DNA from 3 places in the Dietzia sp. NPDC055340 genome. Region 1 is predicted to be linked to each of the others. Evidence: predicted binding sites of a transcription regulator. Region 1 holds the regulator's gene; each other region holds the start of a gene.

Region 1 (4,857 bases):
TGCCGGGCGGGGAGGTCGCCGTCGGCCTGACCGAGAGCGGATCCACGCTCACCGGCCCGTCGGTACTCGTCGCGGAGGGCACATTCCGGAGGTCGTAGCGCATGTTCTCCGTCTATCCCGGGGTCGGCGCCCGGCGGCATGACCGGGCTTGGTATGAGATGATGGCCGGGAATGACTAACGAATCCGGGGCGGCGGACCGCCCACTACGTAATCTCGACCCCTCCATCGGCGAACTGCAGCTCGAGGAACGCTCCTCGCTGCGCCGGGTCGCGGGTCTGTCCACAGAGCTCCAGGACGTCAACGATGCCGAGTACCGGCAACTCCGACTGGAGCGGGTCGTGCTCGTCGGGGTGTGGACCGAGGGCTCGTCCGCCCAGGCCGACGCGGCGATGGCCGAGCTCGCCCAACTCGCGGAGACCGCCGGGTCCGAGGTGTGCGACGCGCTGATCCAGCGCCGGGACAAGCCCGATGCGTCGACGTACATCGGGTCCGGCAAGGTGAGCGTGCTCAAGGATGTGATCGCCGCCACCGGCGCGGATACGGTAATCTGTGACGGTGAGCTGACCCCGGGCCAGCTGATCTCGCTGGAGAAAGCCGTGAACGTCAAGGTCATCGACCGGACCGCACTGATCCTGGATATCTTCGCCCAGCACGCCACGAGCCGCGAAGGCAAGGCGCAGGTCTCGCTGGCCCAGATGGAGTACATGCTTCCCAGGCTGCGGGGTTGGGGCGAGTCGCTCTCCCGGCAGGCAGGCGGCCGCGCCGGCAGCAACGGTGGGGTGGGCCTGCGCGGTCCCGGCGAGACCAAGATCGAAACCGACCGCCGCCGGATCCGTGAGCGGATGGCGAAGCTGCGACGCGAGATCAAGGGTATGAAGCAGGCTCGCGACACCAAGCGTCACCGCCGTCGTGCCACCCCGGTGCCGTCGATCGCGATCGCCGGGTACACGAACGCCGGTAAATCGAGTCTCCTGAACCGGATCACCGGAGCCGGGGTGCTCGTTCAGAACGCGCTGTTCGCCACCCTGGACCCCACGACCCGGCGTGCAGATCTCCCGGACGGGCGAACGGTCGTGTTCACCGACACCGTGGGCTTCGTCCGACACCTTCCCACGCAACTCGTTGAGGCATTCCGATCGACTCTGGAAGAGGTCGTCGATTCGGAACTGCTCCTGCACGTGGTCGATGGCTCGGATCCGATGCCGCTGCACCAGATCGAAGCGGTGCGCAGGGTGATCAACGACGTCGTCGAGGAGCAGGGCGCCGAGCGGCCCCGTGAGTTGGTCGTGATCAACAAGATCGATGCGGCAGACCCGTTGGTGCTGACCGAGCTGCATCACGCGGTTCCGGACGGCGTGTTCGTGTCCGCCGCGACGGGGGAGGGGATGGACGAGCTCCTCGAGGCGATCATGGACATCATTGCCTCCGGTGACACTGAGGTCACGCTACTCGTGCCCTACCGGCGGGGTGAGGTGATCTCCCGGGTGCACGCGGAGGGCGCGGTTCTCGCTGAGGCGCACACGCAGGAGGGCACGAGGATCACGGTGCGGCTGCCCCAGTCGGTGGCCGGCGAGGTGTCCGAGTTCCTGGCCGACGGCACACACGGCGGCGCCGCCTGAGCCCGGGTTCCGGGAGCAGGCGGCGCGGGCCGGACTGGGGACTTCTCGTGAACGTCACATCTTGCGGAAGACCGTGACAACCTTGCCGAGCACCGTCGCATGCTCGCCGGGAATGGGGCTGAACGCGGGATTATGGGGAAGTAGCCAGACGCCCGTCTCGTCCTTACGGAAGGTCTTGACCGTGGCCTCCCCGTCGATCATCGCGGCCACGATCTCGCCGTTGTCGGCCACGTTCTGCTGACGGACCACCACATAGTCGCCGTCACAGATCGCGGCGTCGATCATCGACTCGCCGACCACCTTGAGCATGAACAACTCCCCCGACCCCACCAGGTCCGCAGGTAGCGGGAACACTTCGTCGACCGCCTGTTCAGCCAGAATCGGCCCCCCGGCGGCGATGCGCCCCAGCACGGGAACATAGACCGCTTCCGTTGCCCCGGACGGGCGCCCCTGAGGCGGGGTGGGTGCGCGCCGACCCCGCGACTTCTGGCCCGGGACGCCATGCACGTCGACCGCCCGCGGCTTGTGGGGATCCCGGGTCAGAAAGCCCTTCTTCTCGAGGGTCCGGAGCTGATGCGCGACGGAGGAGGTGGACTGCAGTCCCACCGCATCGCCGATCTCCCGGATGCTGGGCGGATATCCACGGTCTTTCACCGTGTCGTGGATATGTAGCAGCACGCTCTTCTGACGAGGCGTGAGCGCCTCGAAGTCCGGTTTCGGCATCGCGATGTCCCTTCGGCGAATGGATGTTCGACGTCTCTCTTTGTCTACACCCTAGACGGGCCGGGAACGAAGCGCCACACACCTGTTCGAAGAAATTCGCGCTCGGGTGGTGACTCTGTCGGAGTCGCGTGATACAACTCTAGGCAGTGTTCGAGTTCGAACAGGTGTTTCGGGCAACACACACAAGCGTGCGATTCCGTGTCGCACAGTCTGTCGAGTAGGGAGTGGCCATGTCCGTTCAGGAGCTTCAGTCGCACGCGCACCTCACGCGGAGCTGGACCGAGGTCTGCGCAGGGGAACACGGCGTCGTCCCGGTCCGGGACTCGGGGGGCCGGGGCGGGCGGCCGGCGTCGGCTCTGCCGTCCGGCGCCTCACGCACCCGGCCGGTGGTCCGTTCGAAGGGCCGACGTGCCGGTGGGGCTGTGAGCACGGATCGCGCGCGGCCGGTATCGGCACGCAAGTCAGTGCAGCGCCGGGGTGTGGCATTCGACCGATCGCCGGCGAGCGGTCGTTCGACTTCTGCTGCCCCGGTCGTGCCCGGTCGTCGGATCGTGGTCCGATCGGCGGGGTCTGTGCGCGCGTGCAACGTGCAGGCGCCGGCGACGGCGCCAGTGGGAGTGGTGGATGACGTGCCGACGTGGGCGCTGGTCGTCTGTGGAGTCCTTTTCGGGATCGCGATGCTCCTGGCGCTGGCCTTCCTCGGCGGGCCCGCCTACGCGTGATCGGGTGGTCGGCCTCTTAGACTGGAGTAGAGACGGCACATGGTCCGTCTCCGTCCCGGTGAGCAGTTCACCTGAGGGCGTGAGATCCGGTCAATGAAGGGCGGAACGGGAATGTACTGCCCGACGTGCCACAACGAGGACTCCCGGGTGATCGATTCCCGGTCCGTCGACGAGGGGCAGGCGATCAGACGCCGTCGCGAGTGTTCGGAATGCGGGCACAGGTTCACCACTCTCGAGACGCCTCTGCTGACGGTCCTCAAACGCAATGGAGTGACCGAGTCCTTCAGCCGCGACAAAGTGGTCAGAGGCGTGCGCCGTGCATGCCAGGGGAGGTCTGTGGAGGAAGCCGCACTCCGCAGGCTCGCGCAGCAGGTCGAGGACGCGGTCCGCGCACGAGGCGCCTCCGAGGTCCCTGCGCACGAGATCGGACTCGCCATCCTGGGGCCGCTGCAGGACTTGGACGAAGTCGCGTATCTGAGGTTCGCCTCCGTATACAAGCAGTTCAGTTCGGCGGACGATTTCGAACGAGAGATCATCGCTCTCAAAGAGCGCCGCGACACTCGGTAGCCGGCCGGCTCAACGCGAGGACTTCTGGGACAGTGCGGTACGGACAGCCTTGTCGATCCGCTCCGGCGATACCGACTGGGCCGTACCGAGCGACTGCGCGAACAGCCCGACCCGGTATTCCGCCAGCATCCACCGCAGGTCACGGATCGCTCTGGCGCCGCCCGGCCGCGCGCGAAGCACAGCACATGCCTCCTCGACCGTGGATTCCGAGCGGGCAACCCGTGCCGACAGTTCGGCGTGGCGCCCCGGCGCCTTCTCCGCCAGATCCAGGCGCATCGACACGGCTCGGACATGGCGCTCCAGATGCGGCAGCACGGACGCGGGATGCCGGGCCAGGAACCCTTTTCCGGTCAGGTACTCCAGGGAGGGACGAACAGTGTCAGCGAGCGTGGGCGGGGACTCCGCCAGGCGTGCCGAGACCTGCTGAGCCCGGACCAACGCTGTCACGACGGTCGAGATGGAGGTGGCGACAGCCCCCGGCACCTCGGCCCGCGCGGTGGCACGTAGTTCCAGGAAATCAGCGGCCTCGAGTACCGGCGCGCCCTGTCGGCTCGCGAGCAGTCTGGCGCACACGGCGAGAGAGGCATCCGAGACCAGAGCATCGATGCCGCCGTACGGATACTGGCTGAGGGCGAGACGTTGCTCGACCGGGCGCCCCCGGAGGATCGACGACGGTGCGACGAGATCAGCGGTCATCAAGGACAGGACGGCCTTGGTCTGGGTCGCCCGGCGCTCTTCCTCGGTGGTGCACGCGACCCGGTGGATGCCGTCTGTCGCGATCCGCAGGGCGGGATAGACGGTCACCTCGACGCCGTCCACCGACCCCGTCACCGAGCGAGGCAGATCACCGATCGTGTCGGCAGTCCATTCGCGGTGCGGCCCGTCGTCGGGGATCAGCCGTCGATTGAGGGTGGAACGGACTTTGTCGGTGAGTCTGGAACGCAGTGCTCTGAGGTCGGTCCCCGCGTCGACCACCGTGTCGCCGTCGACGACCTCGAACCTGACACGCAGATGATCAGGTAACTGCTCCGGTCGGAACTCTCTCGGATCCACGGTGGTCCCGATCCGGGTCGACAGCGCCTCCGCCAACGCGACGGGCAGAGGGGCCGAGCGAGGTTTCACATCGGCGAGCAGCAGACCGGCGTACTCGGCCGGTGGCGAACACATCCGCCGTAGGTACTTGGGCAGCGTCCGCAGCATCTCGGTGTAGAGCTCCTCGCGCAAC
Region 2 (4,857 bases), on a different contig from region 1:
GCGTCGACCACGTGGTGGCGGCGAGCAGGGGCGGCAAGCTCAAGACCGTCACGCAGACACTCGGCGTCGGGCTGCTCATCCTGCCGCTGCCCTACTGGGTGTGGCCACTGGAGTGGCTCATCGTCGGCGTGGCGGTGGTGCTGACCGTCTACACCGGGATCGACTACGTGGTCAAGGCCCGGCAGGCCGCGGCGCGTGGCCGATGAGCGAGCCCGGGGCGGTCGAGGGGCCGGGGAAGGCGTCGGTGGAGGAGGCACTCGTCGCGACGCTGAAGGCCCGGGGATGGACCCTCGCCACTGCCGAGTCGCTGACAGCCGGCCTCGTGGCGGCCACGATCGCGGACGTGCCCGGGGCCAGTGCGGTGTTGCGGGGCGGGCTCGTCGTCTACGCCACCGACCTCAAGCATGTCCTGGCCGACGTGCCGCAGAACGTCCTGGACCTGCACGGAGCGGTGTCCGCGGAGACCGCGCGGGCGCTGGCCACGGGCGCGGCGGCCCGCTGCCGGGCGGACGTCGGACTCGCGCTGACCGGGGTGGCGGGCCCCGACGAGCAGGAGGGTCTTCCGGTCGGCACTGTGTACGTGGGGCTGTGCGTCCCAGGTCGTGCGGCATGGTCGGTGCGGTTGGCGCTCGCCGGTGATCGACGGCGGATCCGCGACCAGGCGTGCGACGCGGCGATGTCGCTGGTCACCGAGGTGGCGGCCGGGGCCCGCCCGGCCGGCGGGAACGGAGGGCGGGATCGATGAACGGACGTCCTGCGACGGGGATCGGGAAAGTGGGAACGAATCCGGAAGGTGACGCGTTGTACCCGGTGATGCCGAACATCCAGATGACCACACTGCCCCGCCCCGACCAGCCCAGCGCCCCGCCGTTGTTGCGCGAGACCCTCGGGACGGTTCTGCGTGGCCTGCGCGGGGAGTCAGGTCGGACCCTGCGGGATGTAGCCGACGCGGCGAGGGTCAGCCCCGGATATCTCTCCGAGATCGAGCGGGGGCGCAAGGAGGCCTCCAGCGAATTGCTTGCGTCGATCTCCGGAGCGCTGGAGGTGTCGCTCGGCGAGATCCTCATCCGCGCGGCGCTGGAGGTCTCGCCACCGGGCACGTTCACCGAGCCCGTGCTCGCAGCCTGATTCCCTTTCCGGGACAACTCCAGGTGGTCCACCCATGACGGCGTTCGGTACCGTAGAACAGACCCGTCGTCCGAATCGGCAGAAGGACTAAACGCAGCGATGGCCAATCCGTTTTCCAAGGCATGGCGCTACCTCATGGCGTTGTTCGATTCGAAGATCGACGAACACGCCGATCCGAAGGTGCAGATCCAGCAGGCCATCGCCGACGCGCAGCGTCAGCACCAGCAGCTCTCACAGCAGGCCGCGGCCGTCATCGGTAACCAGCGCCAGCTCGAGATGAAACTGAACCGGCAACTCGCGGACATCGAGAAGCTCCAGGGGTCTACCCGTCAGGCGCTGCAGATGTCGGACCAGGCCCGTCAGAACGGTGACGTGCAGAAGGCCACCGAGTACGAGAACGCCGCCGAGGCGTTCGCGGCGCAGCTCGTCACCGCGGAGCAGAACGTGGAGGACCTCAAGGGTCTGCACGATCAGTCTCTTCAGGCCGCCGGTCAGGCGAAGAAGGCCGTCGAGCAGAACGCCATGGTGCTCCAGCAGAAGGTCGCAGAGCGCACCAAGCTCCTCAGCCAGCTCGAGCAGGCCAAGATGCAGGAGCAGGTCAGTGCCTCCCTGCAGTCGATGTCGGAGCTGTCGTCCGGTGGTAACACCCCGAACCTCGATCAGGTCCGCGACAAGATCGAGAAGCGTTACGCCAACGCACTCGGCTCCGCGGAGCTCGCCCAGAACTCGGTCCAGGGCCGGATGATGGAGATCGAGCAGGCGTCCACGCAGATGGCGGGCCACAGTCGGCTCGAGCAGATCCGGGCGTCGATGCAGGCGGAGGGCGGCCAGCTCGGCCAGGGCAGCGGCTCCTCCGGTCAGCTCGGACAGGGCCAAGCGCAGCCGGCCACACCGCCCCAGCAGCAGGCGCAGACCGAACAGCAGTGATCTGGAGGCACACGGGCCGTCGGCGGGTTCGCCGGCGGCCCGTTGTCGTCCGAACAGGGAGGTGCAGCGGGTGACACTGACCGAGTTCAACGCCAGAACGGTGGAGGCCTTCGGTGAACTCCGCGCGGACCACCTCGTGCGGACGCACCATCTGGCCGCGTGCGGTGGCCGTACCGCCCATGAGGCGATCGATGGAGGACAATCGGTCAAGCAGGTCTGGCTCGCGCTCTGTGACGAGTTCGACGTCCCCGAACAGTTGCGCTAGCGCCATATGTACGGCGTGTCGTTCGACGTCGAACAGACGTTCCCCTACACTGGAACACGGATGACGGCGGGCCCCCGCTGTCCACAGGGCGTCACCAGTCCACAGGAGACGGTCGCCGGGCCTCGTATGGCGCTTCGTGTCGTACCCGGCCCGTAACGTCCGCGAGTGAAACCACACAGACCGATCGGCGAGGCGCCGGAGGTCGAGCACGAACGGAGCAGACACATGGCAGCTAAGGCCAAGACGGGCACGGGCAAGCCCGGCGCCGCGCAGAATCGTGAGCAGGCACTCGAACTGGCCCTGGCCCAGATCGACAAGGCCTACGGCAAGGGCTCCGTCATGCGGTTGGGAGACGACAATCGGCCGCCGGTCCAGGTCATCCCCTCCGGCGCACTGTCGCTGGACGTGGCGCTCGGGGTCGGCGGATTCCCCCGTGGCCGTGTCGTGGAGATCTACGGTCCGGAGTCCTCGGGTAAGACCACCGTGGCCCTCCACGCTGTCGCCAACGCCCAGGCCGCCGGTGGTATCGCGGCGTTCATCGATGCGGAACACGCACTCGATCCGGAGTACGCACGCAAGCTCGGCGTGGATACGGACAACCTCATCGTCTCTCAGCCGGATACCGGCGAGCAGGCGCTCGAGATCGCGGACATGCTCGTCAAGTCCGGAGCCATCGACATCCTGGTGATCGACTCCGTTGCGGCGCTCGTGCCGCGCGCGGAGATCGAGGGCGAGATGGGCGACAGTCACGTCGGACTCCAGGCCCGCCTCATGAGTCAGGCCCTGCGAAAGATGACGGGCGCCCTGCACAACACCGGGACCACCGCGGTGTTCATCAACCAGCTTCGCGAGAAGATCGGCGTGATGTTCGGCTCGCCCGAGACCACCACCGGTGGTAAGGCGCTCAAGTTCTACGCCTCGGTGCGGCTGGACGTGCGTCGCATCGAGACGCTGAAGGACGGGGCGGACGCGGTCGGTAACCGCACCAAGGTCAAGGTCGTCAAGAACAAGGTTGCGCCGCCCTTCAAGATCGCCGAGTTCGACATCGTCTACGGCGAGGGCATCAGCCGCGAGGGCTCGCTCATCGACATGGGCGTGGAGAACGGCTTCATCAAGAAGTCCGGTTCCTGGTTCACCTACGGTCAGGACCAGCTGGGGCAGGGTAAGGAGAATGCCCGCCGCTACCTCAAGGAGAACCCGGCCGTCCGGGACGAGATCGAGCGCAAGATCCTGGACAAGCTCAACATCGGAGCTGGGGCCGAGATCGCGGAGATCGAGGCGGAGTCCGACGAGGACGCCCCGATCGACGTGGTGCCCGTCGAGTTCTGATGCCGATGGATCGGACGCGCCCGGAAGGGCAGCGCGCGACCGGTCAGCGCCCGGAGCTCGATGCGGATGAGCTCCGGGCGGCAATAGCGGCGGTCGAAGCCCGTCCGTCGGGATCGTCGGACCTGCCTCCGCTCGCTCCGGAGGCGCACGAGGCGGCAACGGCGGCACTGCGGTTACTCCGCTACCGGCCACGTAGTGAGCATGAGCTACGTGGGCGTCTGGCCGAGAAGGAACACCCGGCAGAGGCGATCGACGAGGCGATCGACCGCATCCGGGTGTGGGGCTTGATCGACGACGGGGAGTTCGCTGCGGAATGGGTGCGGGGTCGTCGGCGGCGGCGGGGTCGAGCCCGCGGCGCCCTGGAACGCGAGCTCCGGGACAAGGGCGTCGCGGAGGCCCACATCGCCGACGCGGTGGCCGATATAGACGATTCCGATGAACGTCTGCAGGCCACGGAACTCGTGCGCGCTCGTTTGTCGAGACGCCCTGCCGGCGCGGCCAGCGGAGCGGCTCGCGCCGGGGAACGGCGTCGACTCGTGTCGTTCCTCGCCCGGCGGGGCTATCCCACGGGGCTGGCCATGGCCGTGGTGGATGCCGAGTTGGCGGCCCACGCTTCGTCCTGAGTACCCTGGCCTGCGTGGATTCTCTCGTGACCGACCTGCAGCAGGCGCCCGGGGACGCCCCGGTGGACGGCGCCGATCAGCGGACCTACCAGGTGCGCACCTTCGGATGCCAGATGAACGTCCATGACTCCGAACGGATGTCCGGGGTCCTGGAAGAGGCGGGCTATATCCCCTTCGAGGGGGAGGCCGACCCGGTGACCGGCGCCCTTCCGGACCTCGTGGTCTTCAACACCTGCGCGGTGCGTGAGAACGCCGACAACCGACTCTACGGAACGCTGGGGCATCTGCGCCCGTGGAAGGACGCCAACCCGCGCCTGCAGATCGCCGTCGGCGGGTGTCTGGCGCAGAAGGACAAGGACGTCGTCGTCTCGCGGGCGCCCTGGGTGGACGTGGTGTTCGGCACCCACAACCTCGGCCACCTGGCGACCCTGCTCGAGCGTTCGAGGCACAACGAGCGCGCCGAGGTCGAGATCGCTGATTCCCTTCAGCACTTTCCCTCGACGCTGCCCGCGACCCGTGATTCGGCCTATGCGGGCTGGGTGTCGGTATCCGTCGGCTGCAACAACACGTGCACGTTCTGCATCG
Region 3 (4,857 bases), on a different contig from region 1:
GTCGCGGCGATGCCGACGACACCGTGCGGAAGGACGACACCCGGTGAATACCTTGATTCTCGCTCAGGGGCTGCCTGTCAACGAGACCCTGTCCACGTACTCGGATCTGGCGTTCCGGACGGCGTTCGGCATCTACGTACTGGCGCTGATCGCATCGCTGGTCTACTACGGGGGGTTCCGCGTAGCCAAGGTCTCGGAGAAGGAGCTCGTAGCGGCCGGCGGCACCGGGCTCACCGAGTCCACCTCGCTCAGCTCCACCGGAATCGCCGACGATGAGCGGGCCGCCGCCGGGAACCGGCGCTGGGCCCGGATCGCGCAGCTGTTCATCACCATAGGATTCGTCTTCTCGGTGGCGTCGCTGATCCTGCGAGGACTCGCAACCGACCGGTTCCCGCTCGGCAACATGTACGAGTTCATCCTCGGCACGTCGATTCTCGGGGTGGGCGCCGGGCTGGTGTTCCTGCGCAAGCCCGCGATGCAGACGGCATGGCCGTACCTGCTGCTCCCGGTGCTGGTGCTCATGTTCTTCGGCGGGACGCACCTGTACTCCGAGGCCGCACCCGTGGTGCCGGCGCTGCGCTCGTACTGGCTGCCGATCCATGTGTCGATCATCTCGCTGGGTGCGGGGATCCTGCTCGTCCCGGGTGTCGTGTCGATCATGTACCTCATCCGCGTGTGGCAGCCGCAGGGCCAGGAGAACGGCTGGGCTGCCGGGTTGGCCCGCCCCCTGCCGGCGGCGGAGACCCTCGACCGGCTGGCCTACCGCGTCACCGTGATCGGCTTCCCCGTCTTCGGCGTGGGCATCCTGCTGGGCGCGGTGTGGGCCGAGAGCGCGTGGGGCCGGTTCTGGGGCTGGGACCCCAAGGAGACGGTGTCGTTCATCTCGTGGGTGTTGTACGCCGGCTACCTGCACGCTCGCGCCACCTCCGGCTGGGGCCCGAAGAAGGCGGCGTGGATCAACATCGCCGGATTCGTGGTGCTGGTGTTCAACCTGTTCTTCATCAACATCGTGGTCTCCGGTCTGCACTCGTACGCGGGCCTGAACTGACACCCGGCGGCGCGGCCTAGGCTGCCGACCGCCCCTGCTGCCCCGGCGGCTGCTCGGCGGATCCGCCCGTCGGCCGGAGCCGCTGCTCGGCCTGCGCCCGCAGGTACCGCCGTTCGGTGTGCCGGCGCTGCCGCCTGTGCGGCCGGCGTCCTGCCCCGGCTATGCCGTCGCCGGTCCGGCCGGCCTCCGCCGACTCCTGTTGTAGACAACTGCGCTCGGGGTGCCGCGGTGCGGCGAACTGCGCGAGCGGCCCGTTGGGGACGCTCATGATCCGCGTCCCGGGGTCCCGGTCGGGATGGTTCGGCCCGTGGATCCACACGTAGACCCCTTCGGTGTTCCGGTAGTACGCCCATAGGCCTTCGGTCTTGAGGCGATGATGCGTGCGGCAGAGACAGCCGAGATCGTCGCTTGTCGTGTGACCGCCACGGCCGGGTTCGTCATGGTCGAACGGGATGATGTGATCGAGGTCGGTCTTGTCCGCCGGGGTCTGGCATCCGGGAAATACGCAAGTGCCGTCGCGGCCCCGGCAGAAGTGGGACAGTGCCTCCGAGGGGGAGTACCGGCGCGCGCCCTCGCTGTCCGGGTCGGCGAGAGTGTCCAGCGCGTCGAGCCTTCGTCTCGCCATGCGCTGCAACTCATCGGCGGTGTAGCCGGTGACCGGACCGTATCCCGTCAGGAACAGCCCGCGGAAGTCGGGATCTCCGTCGTCATAGGAATGGATGATCACCCGCCGAGCCGCCTCTTGCGCGGCCGGATCGGTGGGGTGGCTGCCGTCGGGCTCCGGCAGACAGGTCCAGCCGCGACTCAGGGCGAGTAGGCCGGCGGCTCGGAGTTGCCCGCTGGTCCGGGAATCGTCCGCGGGGACGGTGCGTACCAGCGCCTCGATGCGGTCGGCGATCTCGATGGCGTCCACTGCGGTGAGGGTCGCGGTGATCCGGGCGAGGTCGCCCGATATGGGCGTCATCCTCACGTTCTGATCACGTCGCGTCTGCTGTGCGCGCGCATCGGCACCCACGGGGTCGCAGGCCGCGACATGCTTGCTGAGCATCTTGCGGAGAGGTCCGATTCTGGGCGGGTGCGTTCGTCGCCTGGTCGGTGCGAGGCCCTCGCAGATGCGCCGGTCGAGTTCAGGGATCAGCGTGTCCTCGACCAGTGCGGTCTCCTCGGCGATGGCGTGGGCTGCGTGGACCCCGATCCATCCGGTCGTCAGCAGTGCCGCGGTTCGCGGGAGCCGCTCGATCAATTCCACCGCTGTGGCGACGAGGCGGAATGCGCCGCGGCGCGACAAGGCCATCGACGCGCCCACCATGGTGGCGGCCGTGTCCAGCGGGTCGCGCTGCTCGTCGTGCTCGGTGGCCCTGCGAACGCAGGCATAGGCGTAGACGACGGTGCCGCCCTCGGCGGCGTTGATCACTCGTTGGGCGAGATACCCGCGTTGCTGTCCGGGGTCCCATCGGCTGAAAGCGTCCGGGACGAGCACCTCGGTGGCGGGGGCTGTGGTCGTGGTGAATCCCGGCGGCGGCTCGAATCTCTGCTCGAACTGCGTGGTGAGCGCCTCGGTCGAAGGGGCCGACTTCTGGGTGGTGAAGGGGTGGTTGGTCGTCATGTGATCGACTGTATGTTCGAGTTACGACATTGTTGACCGGCGGGATTGTCGGGGCCGGCGGAATCGGGATGCGACAGGTGCGGGGCGGGGTGGCACTCGGGACCGCCCCGGCGCGTTGACCTGCAGTGCCCTGAACCACCCTTTCAGGGCAGTCCAGGTCAAGGGCCGGGCCCGGGAGGATTCCGCGGCGTCAGCTATTGACGGGCGGGCGTGTTCGGCCTAGCGTGATACCAAATGGTTCTACATCAACCGTACGAGACGGACTTCAGCGATGCCGACGTCGACCGGATCTTCCGAGCGCTGGCTGATGCCACGCGCCGCGACATCGTCCGGCGCACGCTCGTCGAGGAGGCGTCCGTCTCCGAACTCGCCGAGCGGTACGCGATGTCGTTCGCGGCGGTCCGTAAGCACGTCAACGTCCTCGAGGAGGCCGGGTTGATCAGCAACAACCGCATCGGCCGAGAACGCCGGATCCGCGGCAATCCCGAGACCATCCGCACCGCACAGGGCCTGCTCACCAGCTATGAACAGCTGTGGCGCGGCCGTATCGACCGCCTCGATGCGTTCCTGGCCGAAGACTGAACGACCCTGGTCGGAAACCGAGGAAGGAGGACCGCGAAAGGTACTGGCCCGCCACGTCCCACCACGCAGGCCGATCTCATCCCTGGAGGCTCACAATGCCCATCACCTCAGTAGCCAAGGACCCGGAGGCGCTGACCCTCGTCGTCGTCGCCGATTTCACCGTTCCGCTCCGGCGTCTCTGGGACGCCTACGCCGACCCGCGCCAACTCGAGAAGTTCTGGGGGCCACCCACGTGGCCCGCGACGTTCGTCCGCCACGACCTCGCGCCCGGCGGTCTGTCCGAGTACTACATGACCGGCCCCGACGGTGACCGCTCCGGCGGCTACTGGGAGTTCCTGGCGGTCGCGGAGGGACGCTCGTTCGAGGTCCTCGACGGCTTCACCCGCGACGACGGCGAGCCCAACACCGACATGCCGTCCATGCGTATGGTCTTCGAGTTCGCCGAGACGGACGGCGGCTCGCGCCTCACCACGACCACCCACTTCAACAGCCTGCCCGAACTCGAGCAACTCCTCGAGATGGGCATGGAGGAGGGCATGACCTCCGCCATGGGGCAGATCGACGACGTGCTCGCCGACCTGCGGAGCTTCGCCGCCGACCGCGCCACGAGCGCCCAACTGCTGTCCGACACCACGGTCCGGATCAGCCGGGTCGTGCGCGGGACCCCGGAGCAGGTGTGGGCCGCCCACCACGATCCGGAACTGCTGCGGCAGTGGTGCTACGGGCCCGAAGGCTGGGAGTTCACCGAATGTGTCACGAGCACGAAGCCGGGGGACCGGCACCGCTACGCGTACGCGCCGACCAACGGCACGGAAGGCCAGGGGTTCGCCCTGGTCGGCGAGCTGCTGGAGACCGACCCACCGCATCGCGAGGTGTTCCTGGAGACGATGGAGGGCGTCGACGGCCCGCCCACCCGCAACGAGCAGACGCTCACCCCCGTCGACGGTGGCACGCTGATCTCGCTCGTGGTGACCTACGACAGCCGCGAACAGCGCGACGCGATCCTGGGCACCGGCATGACCGACGGCATGGAGATCAGCTACGCGCGCCTGGAGGAAACTGTGCTGGCAGGAGGACGCCCATGAGGACCCTGATCATCACGGCATTCGTCTCGCTCGACGGCGTGATGGAGGCCCCGGGTGGAGAAGAGGGATACCGCAACGCGGGGTGGACGTACCGGAACGTGGCGTTCGACCCGGCCGCATACGAACTCAAGGGGCGGGAGCAGGAGGAGGCTGCGGCGCTGCTGCTGGGCCGCCGGAGCTATGAGGCGTTCGCGCCGATCTGGCCCACGATGACCGACGACTTCGCCCGCTACAACGAACTGCCCAAGTACGTGGTGTCGGAGACGCTGCGCAATGAGGATCTGGTGGACGACTGGGGGCCGATCGCCATCCTCCGGTCGGTGGAGGAGGTGGCTCTTCTCAAGGAGACCGAGGGCGGCCCGATCCTGGTGCAGGGCAGCGGGACGCTCGGGCACGCGCTCGCCGACGCCGGGCTGGTGGACCGCTACCACCTGCTGGTCTTCCCCCTGCTCCTCGGCGCCGGCAAGCGCCTGTTCAGTGCGGCCGACAGGGACGCGCAGTCGCTGGCGCTGGTCGAGCACGAGGCTTACGGGAAC

Evidence for each region. Region 1 encodes LexA, which represses DNA repair genes until DNA is damaged. Its sites were predicted from a motif close to CGAACANNTGTTCG; they were not measured.
Region 2: a site for LexA is predicted at 2,350-2,363, ahead of recA (recombinase RecA). Genes of this name have one in related genera too.
Region 3: a site for LexA is predicted at 2,660-2,673, ahead of ACWIFB_RS13500 (DUF222 domain-containing protein). Genes of this name have one in related genera too.

Annotation. Positions count from the first base shown of each region.
Region 1 is NZ_JBSHML010000023.1:3,169-8,025, forward strand. Features, by position in the region: gene dapF (diaminopimelate epimerase) at 1-98, shown strand, start outside; gene hflX (GTPase HflX) at 172-1,620, shown strand; gene lexA (transcriptional repressor LexA) at 1,675-2,343, opposite strand; gene nrdR (transcriptional regulator NrdR) at 3,177-3,632, shown strand; gene hrpA (ATP-dependent RNA helicase HrpA) at 3,642-4,857, opposite strand, start outside.
Region 2 is NZ_JBSHML010000014.1:101,114-105,970, forward strand. Features, by position in the region: gene pgsA (CDP-diacylglycerol--glycerol-3-phosphate 3-phosphatidyltransferase) at 1-206, shown strand, start outside; gene ACWIFB_RS11950 (CinA family protein) at 203-745, shown strand; gene ACWIFB_RS11955 (helix-turn-helix domain-containing protein) at 814-1,128, shown strand; gene ACWIFB_RS11960 (PspA/IM30 family protein) at 1,228-2,055, shown strand; gene ACWIFB_RS11965 (DUF3046 domain-containing protein) at 2,126-2,320, shown strand; gene recA (recombinase RecA) at 2,546-3,649, shown strand; gene ACWIFB_RS11975 (regulatory protein RecX) at 3,655-4,272, shown strand; gene miaB (tRNA (N6-isopentenyl adenosine(37)-C2)-methylthiotransferase MiaB) at 4,299-4,857, shown strand, end outside.
Region 3 is NZ_JBSHML010000018.1:38,569-43,425, reverse strand. Features, by position in the region: gene resB (cytochrome c biogenesis protein ResB) at 1-47, shown strand, start outside; gene ccsB (c-type cytochrome biogenesis protein CcsB) at 44-1,048, shown strand; gene ACWIFB_RS13500 (DUF222 domain-containing protein) at 1,065-2,654, opposite strand; gene ACWIFB_RS13495 (ArsR/SmtB family transcription factor) at 2,889-3,236, shown strand; gene ACWIFB_RS13490 (SRPBCC family protein) at 3,332-4,321, shown strand; gene ACWIFB_RS13485 (dihydrofolate reductase family protein) at 4,318-4,857, shown strand, end outside.